DNA from 4 places in the Lysinibacillus sp. FSL P2-0066 genome. Region 1 is predicted to be linked to each of the others. Evidence: riboswitches for the same ligand, from Rfam matches in the RefSeq annotation. Region 1 holds a riboswitch; each other region holds the start of a gene.

Region 1 (3,132 bases):
TACTTAAATTACCCGAACAACCCTACAGGTGGTACAGCATCACTTGCGTTTTTTGAAGAGACCGTTCGCTTTGCGAAGGAGCACAATATTATCGTATCACATGATTTTGCTTATGGGGCAATAGGATTTGACGGTAATAAACCAGTTAGCTTCCTTCAAGCAAAGGGTGCAAAAGAAGTAGGAGTTGAAATGTATACATTATCGAAAACCTATAATATGGCTGGCTGGCGTATAGGCTTCGCTGTAGGGAATGCCGAGATTATTGCTGCTATTAATCTAATTCAGGATCATCTGTTTTGTAGTCAATTCCCTGCCATTCAACAAGCCGCAGCAGTAGCACTGACGGCTTCCCAACAATGTGCGGATGAACTACGAGCTACTTATGAGCGTCGCCGCAATGTACTCATTGAAGAAGCTCGAAGAATTGGCTGGCATGTTACGGCTCCAAAAGGCTCCTTCTTCGCATGGCTCCCTGTACCACTAGGCTATACAAGTGAACAGTTTGCTGATCTTTTGCTCGAAAAAGCTGATATCGCTGTAGCAGCAGGTAATGGCTTCGGTCAATATGGTGAAGGCTATGTACGCGTAGGATTGCTGGTTAGTGAGGAGCGCTTACGTGAAGCAATCCATAGAATCGAGCAATTACAATTGTTTAAAAGATAATGACGCCATATCCTGTAGCTATCCCTAGCTACAGGATTATTACTATTTTTCAATTTTCCTTGGTTGCCCTAAACCATTTTCTAATGGATAAAATTGAACATGACCTGTTTCATCATCCCATTTTCGAATATGTTGAATCCCTTGTACCTCTGCCAACACGATGTCAGCAGTAATAACAGGGTTGCCCCCTTTTATTAAATGCCCACCTGATACAACACCCCATTGATCGCTCATAGAACCATGGAAATGTGTCTCATATCCACCATCTCGCTTACACACCACACCTGAACCTTGAATAAATTCTAATGGTCCCTCTTTTTCAATCACATCACTAAAACGAACTTGAATTTGAGCTGTTGCATCTGGCACTAAATAAACAAAGCTGCTTTTTTGAAAGCTGCCAATACAGCTTACAATTGTTGCTGACTCTATGCTATTCTCTTCGCAAAGCGCTTCAATCCCTTCAATGATATCTGTTCCCGTTAGAAAACGAGCACTAATAACCTTACCAAATGAACCTATACCATAATTAACTCTTACAGACATTGTTATCCCTCTTTTGCGTCGAAATATTATAATTATATAAAAAATTTAAAAATTATTTATTGACTTACTATACCCTATAAATTATATTAGTTCTATCGGAATTACAAAAAAATATTATAAATCTCTTATCAAGAGTAGCTGAGGGACTGGCCCTATGAAGCTCGGCAACCTCCTTTTTATAGGAAGGTGCTAAATCCTGCAAACGATCTTCGTTTGATAGATAAGAGAGGACATCTTTTCATGAGCCTCTCTTAATTTGTAAGAGAGTTTTTTTATTTTCAAAAAACCGATAAAAACAATCTTGGAGGTATTTTCATGAAAAAGAAAAATAAATTTTTAGTAGGTTTAGCAAGTTTAACATTAGTAGCAGCTTTAGCAGGCTGTGGCTCTAAAGAAGATAGTAAAAGCCAAACTGAAGGAATTGATGAAAAGAAAATCGTTGTAGGCGTCACTTCTGGTCCACACGAACAAATTGCAGAAGTAGCCGCTAAAGTAGCAAAAGAAAATGGGCTAGAAGTAGAACTAAAATCATTTTCTGACTATGTTTTACCTAATACATCCTTAGCTGAAGGTGATCTTGATGCTAACAGCTATCAACACGAGCCTTTCCTAGATACATTTAATAAAGACCATGATACAGATTTAGTACCAGTGGGCAAGACGATTTTAAATCCAATGGGTATCTACTCAGAAAAATATAAATCCTTTGATGACATTCCTGACGGTGCAACGTTTGGCTTACCAAATGACCCAACGAATGGAGCACGTGCCCTCTTTGTTTTACAGGAAGCTGGCTATATTAAGTTAAAAGATGGCGCAGACTTAACAGCCTCGATCCGTGATGTAGAAGAAAACAAAAAGAATTTAAAATTCATTGAATTAGAGGCAGCTCAAATTCCTAAACAACTTAGTGAAGTAGATGTAGCAGCTATTAATACAAACTTTGCATTAGAAGCTGGCATTAATCCTAAAGATGACTCTATTTTATTGGAATCTACTGATTCTCCATACGTGAACTATATTGTTGTGCGTGCTGAAAATGAAAATGATCCAACAATTAAAAAGTTCGTTGAGGCTTATCAATCTGATGAGGTACGTCAATTCATCGAAGAAGAGTTTAAAGGTTCTGTAATCCCTAGCTGGTAAAACATTCAGAAAGCTTCTAAAGCCGAAGAATCTGCCGAAATTCCTCTATAGGAAAACGAGCAGATTCTTGCTTTTTAGAAGGTTGAGAAAGGAGCAAATAATCGCATGATTCAATTACAAAATATCTCAAAAGAATTTAAATCGAAAAAAGGCATCATAAAAGCTGTGGATGGCATCAATCTTCATGTAAAAAAGGGACAAATTCATGGAGTAATCGGCTATAGTGGTGCTGGGAAAAGTACACTCATTCGTTGCGTTAATCTACTAGAACGTCCTACAGCGGGAAAAGTAGTGATAGACAATGTAGACATTACGACCCTTTCTCTTCATGAATTACGTCAAACACGCCAAAAAATCGGGATGATCTTTCAGCACTTCAATCTACTAAAAACAGCAACGGTTTACAATAATATTGCTGTTCCCTTAAAGCTGCTAGGCTATAAAGAGGCGGAAGTAAAAAACCGAGTAGCTAAGTATGCCGAAATTGTCGGCTTAACAGATAAACTAGATAGTTACCCAAATCAACTTTCAGGTGGTCAAAAACAGCGTGTGGCTATTGCACGTGCCTTAGCACAGGAACCAGAGATTTTACTTAGTGACGAAGCAACAAGTGCACTTGATCCTGAAACAACGGAAGCCATTCTTGAATTGTTGTTAAAAATTAATCGGGAATTAGGCATTACGATTCTGCTCATCACCCATGAAATGAATGTAATTCAAAAAATTTGCGATGAGGTTTCTGTTCTAGAGTCAGGGAAAGTTGTGGAATTTGGCACA
Region 2 (3,132 bases), 1.1 Mb from region 1:
TCATGATGTAAAAATTCAGCACTTTTATAACTCGTAACAGGCATAATGCCGATGTAAATAGGAGCTTGTAAATGCTTTGTTGCCTCATAAATTTCTACAATTTTTTCTTTCGTATACACTGGTTGAGAAATGAAGTAGTCTGCCCCATGCTCAATTTTCTTCTCTAAACGTGTCACAGCACGTTCTAACACACGGACGTTTGGATTAAATGCAGCAGCAACTGAAAAATTTGCTTTTTTACGAAGTGGTTTACCTGAGAAGGAAACCCCTTCATTTAACTGCTTAATTAATTGGATCAGCTCCATCGAAGATACATCATAAACACTTGTCGCACCTGGGAAGTCTCCCACTTTCGTTGGATCACCCGTAACAGCCAACACATCATGAATACCTAAAGCATTTAGACCCATTAAATGCGATTGAAGACCAATTAAGTTACGGTCTCGACATGTAATATGTGTTAGTGGGCGTACACCATGTGTACTCTTCAACAATGCTCCCATTGCAATATTGCTAATCCGTGGTGAGGCCAGTGAATTGTCTGCCATCATGACTACATCTGCACCTGCATCATACAATTGCTTTGCTCCTTCAAGGAATCCATCAATCTCTAAATGTCTAGGCGTATCCAACTCTACTATGACAGAGCGTTCACGTTTTACTTTTTCATGAAGAGGCTCATACTTTGGTGGCTCCGCTTCACGTACAATCTCAATCTTTTCAGGTTTCGCATGCTTCTCCTGAACCGGTGATAACTCTTCTAAATACTTCTTTGCTGCTGCAATATGTTTGGGTGTAGTACCACAGCAGCCCCCGATTAAACGTACACCTTGGTCACGTAATTCAACAGCTGCTCGACCAAAATAATCAGCTTCTGACTCATAAACGACACGTCCATCCTCTAAGTCAAGAAGTGACGCATTCGGATAGGCAGACATGAATGCCTTATTAGGAAGTTCTACACCTTCAAATGCTAGAATTGTATGGTGAGGACCTAGTCGACAATTGACGCCAACAATATCTGCACCGAGGGCTTCAAGCTCATGGAGAGCATTATTTAAAGACATCCCATTTTGTAAAACACCAGGCTCATGCATAGAAACTTGTGCAATAATTGGCAAATTTGTTTTTTCTCGTAGCATCTTTAAGGTTGCTGATAATTCTTCAAAATCATAATAGGTTTCGAGTAAAAGACCATCTGGATTCCCTGCCAGTAAGACACTTGCTTGTTCTTCAATAGTCGCTAATATTTCATCCAAGGTTGCATCACTTTTACGAATTCCCCGAATACCTCCAATTGTTCCTAAGACAAATTGACCGCCATCTGCCGCTGCTCGTTTTGCAATGGTAATAGCTGCTTCATTAAACTGTTGGACACGTGATTCTAATCCATAGCGAGCTAATTTGATGGCATTTGCACCGTACGTATTCGTTTGAATGATGTCAGCACCAGCCGCAATATATTCTCTATGAATCTTCTCAATTAACTCGGGTCTCTGAACATTCATTTCCTCATGGCAATACTCCAATCCATAGCCATATAGCACTGTGCCTATTGCACCGTCCGCTGTCAATACATGCGTTTTTAACTTTTCAAGCAATCCCATAAAACTAGCCTCTCTTCCTATGTCTCTATATAATAAAAAGCCCTCTTTCATAAAAAAAGAAGGCTTTAACGATTCATCATTGTTGTTCCTTCTCATCTTCGACTCAACGGTCTTCTGGATTTAGCACCTGACAATAAAGTTGGTTGCTGAAGCTTCAATGGGCCAGTCCCTCTGCTTCTCTTGATAAGAATTAAGTATGAATTTTTTAAATAATTAAAAGAATCATATCGTTTACTGACGAATGAGTCAAGACTATTTCACATAAGAAAGTTTTTTTCCACTTAAAACCTTAGAAATTGGCAAGTTCCTTTGCAAGCTCTTCACCAATTTTTTTCCCATTTTGAATGCAAGCACCAATACCTACGCCAAAATATGAGCACCCAGCAATGGATAAATTTGGATATTTTTCATGTAATTCATGTAGTAACCCTTGTAATGCTTCACGATGCGCTAGATCATATTTAGGCATTTGATCAATCCATTTTGTTACATTTACAACGGTTGGCTGTTCTTCTATTCCTAGGCTCTTTCTCACATCTTCTAAAGCAACTGCTGCCAATTCTTCATCCGTCATGGCACGTAGTTGCTCATAGGCTGGATTGATGCTCTTATAAAAGAGTCGCAAAAGTAATTTATTTTCTTTCGATGTATGCTTCCATTTGCGACTAGTCCAAGTAGCTGCATTACAAGTAACGTCTGAATTATGGGAAACAATATAGCCCGTTCCATCTGCTGGTAATCTAGAGTCCGGCACATCAAAACCTAAATAAATAGTAATCGCTGACGCTGTCGTAAATTGGTCAAAATAGCGATTTAAAGATTCATCCTGTAGTAGATTTTGGACAGTATCGTTTGGTAATGCTAAAACGACATATTCTGACTCAATAATTTCACCATTGGCTAAGGAAATTGTATAGTTCTTATCTTGTTTTTTAACATTTAGAGTAGTAACGCCCTTGATGATTTCTACATCGGATAATGTTTGTTCAAGTCGATCAATTAAAGAAGATAAACCATTTTTAAAGGATATAAATTTTTTGTTCGCTGCTTTAACAAATTGCTCACGATTCGCATCAAAGCCTCTAATAATACTTCCATAATCATTCTTATAATCAATCAGATACGGTAAAGTAGAGCCAATAGAAAGCTGATGTAAATCTCCCGAATAAACACCTGCAAGGACTGGTGCAATTTGATTTTTCACCAGTTCCTCTCCTAAATAGTAAGTTAAAAATTCACCGATTGAACTTTCCTTTGTGAAGCGATCGTTAGGTAATGTTAAATCCTTCAACGCTTCTTTTTTCCCTTGCTCGGAAATGAGTGTACTTTCCTCTAAGGATGTCAAACTCATCGGTATTCCAAAAGTTGAATCTGCTGGAATAGCGTGTAACTCATTATTCGTATAAATATAAGAAATACCTGTTTCGTTGTAGACTAGTTCCGCTTCAAAATCAAGCTCCTGTACAAGTTCCATAACACCTTGGTGACGCGCTACAATAGAATCAGCACCTGTTTCCATGATGAA
Region 3 (3,132 bases), 1.2 Mb from region 1:
GAATTGTATAAAGAAATTCAACAGGATATCGCTGTGGATTATAAAGAGCTTTCTTCCGCTAATTTTAAGGAAAAATTACTCGAGCTTGGCTATAAGTCTATTGAGGCACAGGGCAAGGATCCTTATTTTAATAAAATATTTAATCAATATGTACTATTAGCGGCTCGCGATGAAAACTATAAGAGACAATTAGTGGAGCTAGAAACCAGCTTTTTAACAAGCTTTGTTGAAGTCCTACAATGGGGTGTGCGGCTAGGAGTTCTAGACGATACGCCTCATATAGAAGCAAAGGCACAGATGCTAGCCCTGGTCTATGATAATATCGGTAATTTCATGTTAACAGGTAACCAATTGAACTATAGAGCTATTTGGAAGGAGGCTGTACATAGCGTTATTCAAGGGGGCAAAGATGACAAATAGAAATGATGATCGGCGCATTGAAGGTCTTGATTTTGCAAGAGCTCTCGCTATGCTTGGTATGTTCATTGTCAATTTTGGCGTCATAACAGGTTCTACAACGAATGGTTCAACACGGTTGATTGCCTTACAAAATATGTTTGAGGGGCGTGCGTCGGCCGTATTTGTCATGCTAGCAGGAATAGGAACAGCCTTAATGACTCGTCAGGCTAGAGAGAGTAAGGACCCCATGCTTCTTCGTCAGAATCGACTTATTTTGTGGAAGAGGTCGCTTTTGTTATTCGTGATAGGGATAGTACTATATGCGATCGGTTGGACAGGAGATATATTACATTATTATGGCGTGTATATGTTTGTTGCCGCATGGTTGATTGCCCAATCTAAGAAAAGGATGATGTTTATTATCGGTGTCATTCTTATCCTTTCACAATGGCTTCAAATTCAATTTAATTACCTTGCTGGCTGGCATCCAACATATGTGTTACTAGAGTATCTGGATTTTTGGACACCAGTAGGATTTATTAGAAATTTGCTGTTTAATGGCTATCACCCACTTTTCCCCTGGATTTGTTTTTTTCTGATCGGCATGTTAATCGGCACATTAGATTTAACAAATCGTACATTACGAAAAATCTTATTGGTGACTGGTTTATTGCTAGTCATCATGACTGAGGCTTGTTCAACAGTATTCATTAAGATGACAACCATTCATTTATTGGATGTAGAGAGTGCATTGTATTTATTTGATACAGGACCGATTCCACCAAATATGATGTATGTCCTATCTAATTCGGCTTCGGCTATTGTCCTTATCGTGGGCTCCATCTATCTTGTAGAGACATATAAAAATAAAGTCATTCAATCTTTAATCTTAACTGGACAAATGTCTTTAACGCATTATGTTGGCCATGTTTTTATAGGCATTGGAATACTAATTGTTTGCCAAAAGCTGGAGAACCAAACACTTGCTTTTTCTATGCTGTATGCCTGCTGTTACTTTTTAGGATGTGTCTTTGTTTCTGTATGGTGGAGGGCTAAACATCATCGAGGCCCACTTGAATTCATAATGAGGAAATGGAGCTCGTAATAAATTAATGGATTGCCATCTATTTCTCACTGACTAGGCATAAAATACTTTAGGTATAGGGAGTCTTTTAATCTAAACGACATATTGCATAGTATTCAACTAGGTTTTCTAATATTTTGTATTGACATTCCTATAGCGGAATTATAGAATTATTTTCAAGAAACGCAGTACTCTTATCAAGAGAGGTGGAGGGACTTGGCCCAATGAAGCCTCGGCAACCGAAAAACAGGTGCCAAATCCAACAGATGGTGTCTGAGAGATAGGAGGGGCTATCAATCAGTTTGATGCGTTGGCCTCTTTATGAACAATAAGGAATAAGAAAGAAGGGGTGTTTCGTATGGCTCAGTCAGTAAAAGTAGATGATAAGAAGCTAGAGGCAATTGCGAAGGCGATTCAAAATCTTGAATTTGGTGAAGTGCATATTACGATTCAAGATGGTGTAATTGTGCAAATTAATAGGCTTGAAAAGCAAAGATTTCCGCAGAAAAAATAACAATGATTTCAGTAGAACTTATGTCAAATGGCCACCTATAAGCATGAAGGATATCCTGTGCTTACAAGTGGCCCTTTTTTTGTGTGATAGGCTAGCTATAAAAGCCTTTTGGTATGGGACCGATATGACGGCGATGATAAAGCAAAGGCTCTTTTTGAGCATTTGTAATGTCTACCACCTGCCCAATAAAAATGGTATGGTCGCCCGCATCGATTTGCTGAAATGTTTTACATTGTAAATTAGCTGCTGTATCATGTAGAATCGGTAGTCCTAAAGTGGAAGTTGACCACTGTGCTTGTGCAAAGCGATCAGGGATTTTACTAGCAAAAAGTGTACATAAATGCTCTTGATCACTCGCTAAAATATTGACCGCAAAATTTGGCGCAGCCGTGAAATAAGGATGGAGCTGAGATTTTTTATCGAGTGACCACAAAATAAGGAGCGGGTCGATTGAAACAGATGCAAAGGAATTGACGGTTAAGCCAATAGGTTGTGTGTCATGACATGTCGTGACAACTGTTACGCCTGTAGGATAATTACCTAATGCCAATTTAAAGGCAGCTACTAAATCTGTCATTCAAATCACCTCTTTATGAAATTAGTGAACGGAGTTTGTAGGTAAACGAAACTTTTTTTCATATCCTACTAGTAACTCCTTTTCTTGAGTAAATTTTAAACTAATCAAACATATAGGTAAAGGTAATGGGGAAAGAAAGGGGAATGGCCATGACTTTATATTTTGATCATCTGGTTCATCAAGTGGAATCACCAGAAAATATAAAGGTTTTCTTCAATAAACGAAATGTTCATACAGTGAATGGTGGGCAGCACACGATGTGGGGGACTTATAATACGTTAAGCTACTTTGGCTTAAGCTATATTGAACAAATTGCTATTTATGATCGTGATTTATTTGAGCAAGCGGCACAATACCCATATTCCCTACATTATACGTTTAAACGTGATCAAGAGCGCCAGGGATTTTCTCGAATTGCCCTGCGTACAAAAAATATTGAGGAAGAGGGTCGGCGCTTGCGAGCATTGGGCTATGAAGTATATGGGCCAGATGCATGTAGCAGAACAAGACCAGATGGCACAGTGGTAGAATGGAAGCTACTGCATTTTGGTAAGCCAG
Region 4 (3,132 bases), 810 kb from region 1:
ATGGAATTATACGCGCATTTTTAAAGATATTACGGGACAAATTCCTCTTCACTATTTAAATAACATTCGTATTGAAAAAGCTAAGCAATTATTAATAACAACAAATGATCGAGTATATGAAATTAGCCAGTCTGTCGGATTTAATAATGAGTATTATTTCAATCGTCGTTTTAAAGAACATGTCGGCATTTCGCCAGGACAATATCGAAGAAGTCAAAGCAGCCATCTACGTGTATTTGCACCATTCTTAGAAGATTTCTTTGTTGCCCTTGGGATTACGCCAATTGCTCAATTCAGTCATTCAAAATGGGGAAAACAAGACTATTTAGGTCTACAGGAAGTGCCAGATATCGATGTACAAAATAGAGAAATGGATCGACTCCTTTACTATAAGCCAACTTTAATTATGCTAGATTCTGGTGTAGAGCGTTGGGAATCCTTTCCGCATTTAAATGAGGTAGCCCCCGTCTGCCATCTCTCACACCCTGGAGAGAATTGGCAATCTACGTTATTTAAAATTGCAGATCTAACAGGAAAAACCTCCTTGATACAAGACGTAATCCTACAATATGAAGATAAAGTACAACAAGCAAAAGGAATTCTTAGTAAATCCGTTTATGGGCAAAGTGTGGCATTTCTCCGTATTTCAGCCATTGGCATCACTCTATACGCTGGTCCTGAGTGTGGCTATACGGGCCCCATTTTATATCATGACTTAGGTTTAATGCCCCATTCACTAGTATGGAGTATTCCGCCCAATCAACGTAAAGCCCAACTGACATTTGATCGATTGATGCAATTAGATGCCGATCATTTATTTATTACATTTGATAAACAACATTCCATTCATGAGAATGAAGAACGTGCTATTTTAAAAACACCTACTTGGAAAAACCTAGAAGCTGTTAAAACCAACTGTGTCTATGAAGTAGACTTTTTAACATGGATGAATTATGGCATTTTATCACATAGTAAAAAAATTGATGATGTCTTGGATGTACTTGGCTAAAAAGGAAGCTCACTTTAGCTTCCTTTTTAAATGTTTAGGACAAACATTGTATTGTAAATAACACCGAAAGTCGTTTGGCTACATAAGATAAGATATCAGGCTATAGGATAGGAGGAATGATCTTGTATTACAATCCTTATCCGTATTTTGTTCATCCCTATCATTATCCAACATCGCCAATTGCAAATCATTTTGCCGTTAGACCCTTTTCTCAACATCTAGCAATGCCGACCAATAATCCTTTTCCACCTGTCGATACACACAAATTAAAAGCTTCAGCAACACGGATAAAGGCGATGATGCAGCAAGCTCAATTACTTACGGATAAAATAGATAGCTCCCAACAATTCGCACATGATTTAATGAATGCTGCTCAACTTTCAAATAAAACAGAGGTTGAAAAATTAATCACATCAACAGGCATTACGATGAAATTTGAAACGAACTATACACCAGACAGTTTTAGAATACGTCTTATTGATAATGATTGTTGTGGAGTCACCTTGAATTTGAATTGGTGAAAATTCCTAGTGAACTTGTAAACTATAAAAAACTATGCTAAAGTGTTTGTATTGTTATTTCTGAAAATTCTTATATTACTTTTCTTATCAAGAGAGACGGAGGGATTGGCCCGATGAAGTCTCAGCAACCAGCTAAACAGTATGGTGCTAATTCCAATTGGCAAAATGATCAGCCTTGAAGATGAGAAGAACTACCGTTGTTTCAGCAGGAGTCCTCTTCTATAAGGGGACTCCTTTTTATGTACCACTATTTTTAACAGAAAGCAGGGAAATAGATGTCTAATGAACTTTTACAAGCATTGCAATTATTAAAATCGAAACAGTGGGTTGACTTAACACATACATTCGGCCCTAATTCACCACATTTTTTTATGTTTGAGGACGCTAAATTTGAAACGTTATTCTCTCATAAGGATGGCTTCTTCGCCCAACAATTTACGTTCCCCGGTCAATATGGCACACATATCGACCCACCCATTCATTTTGTGCGAGATACTCGCTACTTAGAAGAATTAGAACTAAAAGAGCTTGTTCTCCCCCTTGTTGTCATTGATAAATCACAAGAGGCTGCAAGCAACCATGACTTTGCATTAAGTGTTGAAGATATTCTTGATTTTGAGGACAAGCATGGAGAAATAGAAGCAGGAACATTTGTAGCATTACGTACAGATTGGAGTAAGCGCTGGCCAGATAAAGAAGCTTTCAGTAATAAGGATGCAGATGGACATAACCATATCCCTGGCTGGGGTTTAGAAGCTTTACAGTTTTTACTAAAAGAACGCAAGGTAAGCGCAATTGGTCATGAAACATTCGATACGGACTCTGCCGCCGATTTTCGTAAAAATGGCAAGCTAGATGGTGAATATTTCGTACTTGAACAAGACACCTATCAAATTGAGCTAATGACGAATTTGGACAAGCTACCTGCGAAAGGCGCTATCATCTTCAATATCGTACCTAAGCCAGAAAAAGCATCTGGCTTCCCTGTGCGCTCATTTGCTATTTTGCCATAACATAAAAGTCGGTATAGCGTATACCGACTTTTATGTTTGTCCATTTCTTTTTTTGAATAGAAAGTAAGCAATGAGCATCCCTACAATAAATAAAAGGATAAGATAGATACTATAATGAGTCAGATAGTATCCAACAAATCGCCATTTCTCTCCAAGCATCTTTCCTAATGATATAAATGTGAACGTCCAGATAAATGCCCCTGTATAGGCAAAAAGCGCAAACTTTCTATAAGGATAATTATTAATAGCCGCAATATACGCTGTCAAATGACGTACCCCGGGGATAAAATAGCCAATTAATAATAGGGTAGGTCCTATTTTTGTAAACATCTTTTTCGTAAAGTCAATTTTTTGCTCTGTAATATGAATTTTAGGCCCATATTTCTGCAATAACGGTAAGCCAAAACGATAACCAATATAGTAGCTTAAGGTAATGCCTCCAACCGCACCAATCATTGCACTGACTAAAGCAGGAATATGTTCAAGACTTTCTCGGTAAACACTATAGCCTACATAAGTTAGAAACACCTCATCAGGAAGTGGCACCCCTACAATACCTCCAATTAGAATCACGATAATTCCAAAGTAT

What was found. Region 1 has a riboswitch for S-adenosylmethionine ahead of MKZ14_RS02200 (MetQ/NlpA family ABC transporter substrate-binding protein). Riboswitches for the same ligand answer to the same signal wherever they lie in the genome.
Region 2: another riboswitch for S-adenosylmethionine. It lies ahead of MKZ14_RS19910 (bifunctional homocysteine S-methyltransferase/methylenetetrahydrofolate reductase); the one in region 1 lies ahead of MKZ14_RS02200 (MetQ/NlpA family ABC transporter substrate-binding protein).
Region 3: another riboswitch for S-adenosylmethionine. It lies ahead of MKZ14_RS07880 (YezD family protein); the one in region 1 lies ahead of MKZ14_RS02200 (MetQ/NlpA family ABC transporter substrate-binding protein).
Region 4: another riboswitch for S-adenosylmethionine. It lies ahead of MKZ14_RS21225 (cyclase family protein); the one in region 1 lies ahead of MKZ14_RS02200 (MetQ/NlpA family ABC transporter substrate-binding protein).

The regions. Positions count from the first base shown of each region.
Region 1 is NZ_CP150202.1:457,572-460,703, reverse strand. Features, by position in the region: gene MKZ14_RS02210 (pyridoxal phosphate-dependent aminotransferase) at 1-663, shown strand, start outside; gene MKZ14_RS02205 (PPC domain-containing DNA-binding protein) at 706-1,209, opposite strand; SAM riboswitch class I at 1,332-1,436, shown strand; gene MKZ14_RS02200 (MetQ/NlpA family ABC transporter substrate-binding protein) at 1,525-2,355, shown strand; gene MKZ14_RS02195 (ATP-binding cassette domain-containing protein) at 2,461-3,132, shown strand, end outside.
Region 2 is NZ_CP150202.1:3,999,552-4,002,683, forward strand. Features, by position in the region: gene MKZ14_RS19910 (bifunctional homocysteine S-methyltransferase/methylenetetrahydrofolate reductase) at 1-1,607, opposite strand, end outside; SAM riboswitch class I at 1,697-1,797, opposite strand; gene MKZ14_RS19915 (protoporphyrinogen oxidase) at 1,897-3,132, opposite strand, start outside.
Region 3 is NZ_CP150202.1:1,637,035-1,640,166, forward strand. Features, by position in the region: gene MKZ14_RS07870 (TetR/AcrR family transcriptional regulator) at 1-420, shown strand, start outside; gene MKZ14_RS07875 (heparan-alpha-glucosaminide N-acetyltransferase domain-containing protein) at 410-1,504, shown strand; SAM riboswitch class I at 1,675-1,770, shown strand; gene MKZ14_RS07880 (YezD family protein) at 1,842-1,997, shown strand; gene MKZ14_RS07885 (flavin reductase family protein) at 2,089-2,574, opposite strand; gene MKZ14_RS07890 (VOC family protein) at 2,724-3,132, shown strand, end outside.
Region 4 is NZ_CP150202.1:4,260,236-4,263,367, forward strand. Features, by position in the region: gene MKZ14_RS21215 (helix-turn-helix domain-containing protein) at 1-1,009, shown strand, start outside; gene MKZ14_RS21220 (hypothetical protein) at 1,126-1,530, shown strand; SAM riboswitch class I at 1,612-1,718, shown strand; gene MKZ14_RS21225 (cyclase family protein) at 1,806-2,543, shown strand; gene MKZ14_RS21230 (DedA family protein) at 2,574-3,132, opposite strand, start outside.